DNA from 2 places in the Metabacillus flavus genome. Region 1 is predicted to be linked to the other one. Evidence: a T-box and tRNA genes for the amino acid it is inferred to sense, from the RefSeq annotation. Region 1 holds a T-box; the other holds one or more tRNA genes.
What was found. The T-box of region 1 lies ahead of alaS (alanine--tRNA ligase). A T-box ahead of a tRNA ligase gene usually reads a tRNA of that ligase, here a tRNA-Ala.
Positions count from the first base shown of each region.

Region 2: it encodes a tRNA-Ala, which carries the amino acid that the T-box ahead of alaS (alanine--tRNA ligase) is inferred to sense. The anticodon was not compared.

Region 1 is NZ_JAGVRK010000001.1:2,630,502-2,633,899, forward strand. It holds gene alaS (alanine--tRNA ligase) at 1-1,736, opposite strand, end outside; T-box leader at 1,818-2,030, opposite strand; gene J9317_RS13590 (AI-2E family transporter) at 2,071-3,126, opposite strand; gene J9317_RS13595 (NERD domain-containing protein) at 3,191-3,398, opposite strand, start outside.
Region 2 is NZ_JAGVRK010000001.1:177,938-181,335, forward strand. It holds rRNA gene J9317_RS00980 (23S ribosomal RNA) at 1-455, shown strand, start outside; rRNA gene rrf (5S ribosomal RNA) at 529-644, shown strand; tRNA gene J9317_RS00990 (tRNA-Asn) at 653-727, shown strand; tRNA gene J9317_RS00995 (tRNA-Thr) at 729-801, shown strand; tRNA gene J9317_RS01000 (tRNA-Glu) at 817-891, shown strand; tRNA gene J9317_RS01005 (tRNA-Val) at 1,248-1,323, shown strand; tRNA gene J9317_RS01010 (tRNA-Thr) at 1,352-1,424, shown strand; tRNA gene J9317_RS01015 (tRNA-Tyr) at 1,442-1,525, shown strand; tRNA gene J9317_RS01020 (tRNA-Gln) at 1,607-1,681, shown strand; tRNA gene J9317_RS01025 (tRNA-Lys) at 1,685-1,760, shown strand; tRNA gene J9317_RS01030 (tRNA-Leu) at 1,776-1,857, shown strand; tRNA gene J9317_RS01035 (tRNA-Ala) at 1,881-1,956, shown strand; gene rocF (arginase) at 2,126-3,031, shown strand; gene J9317_RS01045 (histidine phosphatase family protein) at 3,076-3,398, opposite strand, start outside.

The DNA of each region.
Region 1 (3,398 bases):
ACGTCCTTCAATGCCTGATGCAAAAGGTGAGTCGCAGTATGGTTCTTCACAACACCTTCTCTTACTTTACGGTCAACGGCAGCTGTAACGGAATCATTGGCTCTTAATGTTCCTTTTTCAATAATTACACGATGCAAATTCTGGCCGTTTGGAGCTTTTTTAACGTCTTTAACGCGCGCTGTGAAGTTTGCATTGGAAATGGATCCTTCATCTGCAATCTGTCCGCCGCTCTCAGCATAGAATGGTGTCTGAACAAGGATAAGCTGGATTTCGTCTCCTTCAAATGCTTCGGAAACAAGCTCGCCATCTTTAACAAGAGCAGCAGCTTCTGTTTCAACAGTAAGATGATCGTATCCGACAAACGTACTTTCCGTTTTCAGATCACCAAGCACACCTCCCTGAACCTGCATTGAATCGACTTCCTGGCGAGCCGATCTTGCCCGTTCACGCTGTTTTTGCATTTCAGACTCGAAGCCCTCTGCATCAATCTTCATTTCTTCTTCTTCCGCATATTCTTCTGTCAATTCAACCGGGAAGCCATATGTGTCATAAAGGCGGAAAACGTCAGCGCCTGGAATGACATCGTGTCCAGCTTCTTTTTGCTTTTTGATAACTTCAGATAAAATAGCCAGTCCATCGTTTAACGTTTCATGGAACCGCTCTTCCTCGTTTTTAATGACCTTTTGAATGAACTCGGTTTTCTGTATAACTTCAGGGTAGAAGGCTTCCATAATTTCCCCAACTACGGGTACAAGCTCATACATAAACGGGCGGTTGATATCGAGTTTTTTCGCATAGCGCACAGCCCGGCGGAGAAGACGGCGGAGAACATAGCCGCGGCCTTCGTTGGAAGGAAGAGCTCCATCCCCTACAGCAAAGGATACAGTACGGATATGATCGGCAATAACCTTGAACGCCTCATCCTTCTCTTTGCTGTCATGGTACTCCATTCCGGCAATTGCTGCAGTCGCCTCAATAATCGGCATAAATAGGTCTGTCTCATAGTTGGTCGGCACATTTTGAATAACGGAGCACATCCGTTCAAGTCCCATCCCTGTATCAATATTTTTCTTCGGAAGCGGCGTATAAGTACCATCCGAATTATGGTTGAATTCAGAGAAAACAAGGTTCCAAACTTCTAAATAGCGCTCATTTTCGCCCCCTGGGTATAGCTCAGGATCTTCCGAATCGTTACCGTAAACCTCTCCCCGGTCATAGAAAATCTCTGTGTTCGGTCCGCTCGGTCCTTCACCGATATCCCAGAAGTTCCCTTCAAGACGAATGATGCGCTCTTCCGGAACGCCTACTTTAGCCGTCCAAATCTCAAATGCTTCATTGTCCTCAGGATGGATCGTAACAGAAAGCTTGTCAGGGTCAAAGCCAATCCACTTCTCGCTTGTAAGGAATTCCCAAGCCCATTCAATCGCTTCCACCTTGAAGTATTCTCCAATTGAGAAGTTTCCAAGCATTTCGAAGAAGGTATGATGGCGGGCCGTTTTCCCTACATTTTCAATATCGTTGGTCCGGATGGATTTCTGCGCATTGCAAATCCTAGGGTTTGCAGGAATTACGCGTCCATCAAAATACTTTTTAAGAGTAGCAACCCCGCTGTTAATCCACAGCAGAGAAGGGTCTTCATGCGGAACAAGTGATGCGCTTGGTTCTACTGAGTGCCCTTTTTCTTTAAAAAAATCAAGAAACATTTGGCGTACTTCTGCAGACGTTAAAAATTTCATTTGTATATCCTCCTTAGTATGTATGCCGGGCGGCTCCGAAAAACAAAAAACTCCCGTTCCTGTACAAATCCTTTAGATTTGCACAGGGACGAGAGTTGCTCGCGGTACCACCCTGATTATGGATTCCAACACATCCATCAGCTTCATTGGACCTTAACGCGGTCTCAGGACGGCAGGACTTTTACCTGCACTCAGGAATAGCGTTCCGTCACCCTTCATTAAACACCCTTTCAGCCTTGGGGCATTCTCTCTGGAAATGGACTGTGACCTACTCGTTTCCATCAGCGTTTATTACCTATTATACCGTAGATTATAGACAATGCCCGCCCGCCTGTCAATCATGCCGGACTAGCCGGACTCCATGCTCCAAAACGACCCTCAGGACAGCGGTGACAGGTACGGCGATAATCAGTCCGAAAATTCCTGCAAGCTCACCGCCAGCAGCGAGCGCCAGCATAATAACAATGGGATGCATATGCAGGCTTCTTCCAACAATCAGAGGACTGATTACGTTTCCTTCAAGAAATTGCAGAACCAAAATGATAATAACCACGGTAATCACCGTTTGTGTCGACATCGCTGCCGCAAGAATCAAAGCCGGAATTGCACCGATCACAGGACCAAAATAAGGAATCACATTCGTGACCGCTATAATCATCCCAAGCACAAGCGGGTACTTTACACCAAAGAACCAAAGAGAAAGAAACGCCAGCAGTCCGATAATGACACAAACAAAAAACTGGCCCCGAATGTAGCTTCCGAGAGACTCATCTGCATCCCTCAGCAGCTCCTTTCCACTTCTTCTCCATTTTTTCGGCGTCAAATACCAGGCAGTTTTTTTCAACAGCGAAAAATCCTTCAGCATATAAAAAACCAGAAACGGAATAAGCGTCAAAATCACTGCGTTATCAAACAGCGAACGAATGGAGTAGATAATGCCATCAATCATTCCTGACAGCCACTGCTCCGCCTCTCCAAGCAAACCCTCCACCCGATGATGCAGCCCCATCGGCCAATGATCCGTCTGATCCCTGATCATCGTAAGCCAGCCCTCATAAAGCTTCACCATCCGCGGCGCATTCGCCGAAAGTTCCATCAGCTGATTAATAAGCAGCGGAATCCCCCGATAAAATCCATATCCAATCGACCCGAAAAACAGTAAATAAATAATGAGAATCGAAAGCGTTCTTGGAAGCCCCGTTTCATGCAGCTTCTCTACAATCGGATGAAGCAAATACGTAATAAACGAAGCAATCAAAAACGGTATAATAATCGCCTGCAGCATAATCCAAAACGGATTCCACACCATTCTCAGCTTAAGAAATAAATAAAGGGATAATAAAGACAGCAAAATAATTCCCGCTCTTAGCAGGATCTTTTTTTCTTTCACGGGGCATCCCCTCCGGAGATTAGTTTGGGGGGAATTGGGGGGGATTATGCAGGGGGCATTCGATTTATATATTGATTTTATAAGCAGTGGATCTGTAACTGCCTGTCGTATCCAAGTTCAAGGATTTCAATAGCCTTTTTACAGTAGAGCTGGAAGACAGGTTTAAGAAGGATTTTGCCTCACGATTTGATATCGAATTTTGAAACAAATGGGCGTAATCCTCTAATGCTTCAATATGTGCATCCTTTGAAGTGATTCCACATAAACCGCAC
Region 2 (3,398 bases), 2.5 Mb from region 1:
CCCGGGGATAACAGGCTTATCTCCCCCAAGAGTCCACATCGACGGGGAGGTTTGGCACCTCGATGTCGGCTCATCGCATCCTGGGGCTGTAGTCGGTCCCAAGGGTTGGGCTGTTCGCCCATTAAAGCGGTACGCGAGCTGGGTTCAGAACGTCGTGAGACAGTTCGGTCCCTATCCGTCGCGGGCGCAGGAAATTTGAGAGGAGCTGTCCTTAGTACGAGAGGACCGGGATGGACGCACCGCTGGTGTACCAGTTGTCTTGCCAAAGGCATCGCTGGGTAGCTATGTGCGGACGGGATAAGTGCTGAAAGCATCTAAGCATGAAGCCCCCCTCAAGATGAGATTTCCCATCGCAAGAGTAAGACCCCTGGAAGATGACCAGGTTGATAGGTTCGAGGTGGAAGCGTGGTGACACGTGCAGCTGACGAATACTAATCGGTCGAGGACTTAACCTTTATTCAAGTAAGGCTGCTTTACTCGTGCAGCAATCGTTATCTAGTTTTGAAAGAGCAATCTTTCAACAAAATATCTGGTAATTATGGCAGAGAGGTCACACCCGTTCCCATACCGAACACGGAAGTTAAGCTCTTTAGCGCCGATGGTAGTTGGGGGTTTCCCCCTGTGAGAGTAGGACGTTGCCAGGTTATATTGTTCCGCAGTAGCTCAGTGGTAGAGCTATCGGCTGTTAACCGATCGGTCGCAGGTTCGAGTCCTGCCTGCGGAGCCATGCTTCCATAGCTCAGTAGGTAGAGTGCTTCCATGGTAAGGAAGAGGTCACCGGTTCGAGCCCGGTTGGAAGCTTACTAAAAAGTATATGGCCCGTTGGTCAAGCGGTTAAGACACCGCCCTTTCACGGCGGTAACACGGGTTCGAATCCCGTACGGGTCACCATTTACATATGGACAAGCTACCAGGCTTAAAAGAGCGAAGCTCACCGGAAGCCGAAGCAGCGATTATTGCCGTCCAGTGTAAGAGGGTTGGGAGGAGCAAGTAGTGCTAGGAGTCGAAGGAGCGACCACCGGAGCGCACATAAGTGCGTGAGGATGGAAGCTAGTGAAGACGACAGCGCAATACGCCGCTCATCACAAGCCGAAACCTAACCAAACAAAGTAAATGCAAGAGGGTTGGGAGGAGCAAGTAGTGCTAGGAGTCGAAGGAGCGACCACCGGAGCGCACATAAGTGCGTGAGGATGGGAGTGAGTGAAGACGACAGCGCAGTACGCCGCTCATCACAAGCCAAAACTATTGGAGGATTAGCTCAGCTGGGAGAGCATCTGCCTTACAAGCAGAGGGTCGGCGGTTCGATCCCGTCATCCTCCACCATTTATTTTATCGATAGATTTATATATATGCCGGTGTAGCTCAATTGGTAGAGCAACTGACTTGTAATCAGTAGGTTGGGGGTTCAAGTCCTCTTGCCGGCACTGTCTTTTCTTATTGTGGAGGGGTAGCGAAGTGGCTAAACGCGGCGGACTGTAAATCCGCTCCTTAGGGTTCGGCAGTTCGAATCTGCCCCCCTCCACCATTTATCTGTATCATGATGTTTAAAACTGAATGGTTTGGACATGTTAATATAGTACGAATTTGAAATAGGATTTTACATCATTGGGCTATAGCCAAGCGGTAAGGCAACGGACTTTGACTCCGTCATGCGTTGGTTCGAATCCAGCTAGCCCAGCCATCCGAGCCATTAGCTCAGTCGGTAGAGCATCTGACTTTTAATCAGAGGGTCGAAGGTTCGAGTCCTTCATGGCTCACCATTTACATTTTAATATGCGGGTGTGGCGGAATTGGCAGACGCACTAGACTTAGGATCTAGCGCCTTATGGCGTGGGGGTTCGACTCCCTTCACCCGCATCTTACTATTATTTTAACATCCAGGGGCCTTAGCTCAGCTGGGAGAGCGCCTGCCTTGCACGCAGGAGGTCAGCGGTTCGATCCCGCTAGGCTCCACCATTTTCATTTAACTGCTTATTGTCTTTCACATGGTGTAAGGCTTTTTTTGTGCATTCATTTTCCTTGTTCTGTAAGAATTTTCTGTATTTTTATACATAATTTTGTCGAGTTGAGTCATAGGCCTTCTTCTATGTAAAATAGGAGAATAGAGAGTAGAGGAGGAAGACAGATGGCTGCGGAAAAAATCAATATCATTGGGGTACCGATGGATTTGGGACAAACAAGACGAGGAGTGGACATGGGCCCAAGTGCCATCCGGTATGCAGGCGTTGTAGAACGGCTGGAAAATCTCCATTTCACGATTGAAGACAGCGGAGATATAAAAATCGGCAAAAGGGAAAAAGCTATGGAAGAACCTTTATATAATTTGAAAAATTTGAAAGCGGTATCAGAAGCCAGTGAACTGCTGGCATCCAAGGTAGACGAAGTGATTAAAACCGGGGCTTTTCCTTTAGTACTAGGCGGAGATCACAGTATCGCGATTGGGACTCTTGCCGGACTGGCGAAAAATTATAAAAATCTCGGTGTTATCTGGTATGACGCACACGGGGACTTAAATACAGCGGATACTTCGCCTTCAGGAAACATTCATGGCATGCCTCTTGCGGCAAGTCTGGGAATAGGCGATGAATCTTTAACAGGCATTGCCGGGTTTTCTCCAAAGATTAAGCCTGAGAATGTGGTGATCATCGGTGCCCGTTCCCTTGATGAAGGGGAAAGGGAACTGATCAAAGAAAAGGGAATCCGCGTTTACACCATGCATGAGGTCGACCGTCTTGGAATGACCCGTATTATGGAAGAAACCATTGAATATCTGAAAGACCGGACGGACGGCGTCCATTTGTCGCTGGACCTTGATGGGCTGGATCCGCATGACGCACCGGGTGTAGGAACACCTGTAATTGGCGGGATCAGCTATCGTGAAAGTCATTTAGCTATGGAAATGCTGGCTGAATCTGAAATGATAACGTCTGCTGAATTTGTAGAAGTTAACCCGATTCTGGATGAGAGAAACAAGACAGCATCTGTTGCTGTAGCCTTAATGGGGTCCCTGTTTGGAGAAAAGCTTTTATGACGATTATGCCCGCTTGATTCAATCAAGCGGGCATTTTGTGTCCTTCACATTGGATGCTCCCATACTCTTTTGATATCAGGAATGGAGCCTTCAAATTCCAATAAGTATAGATCAGGATTTGAGAGAGCTTTCCACTGCTCAAAACCGTAAGATTCATCGTAATGATTCAGAATCAAGGAAATCAGGTTTCCATGAGAGACGATGGCTGCTGTCTGATAAGAGCTATCCAGAAAAGACTGAATCACCTCTAATCCTCTTGAGGCTGCAGCCATACTTGATTCACCGCCTTCAAAGACAAGCGTTTTATCCTCAAAAGTTTGAGAAAGTTTGTCTATCCAATCCTGCAGGTTTTTTATAGAGAGAATTC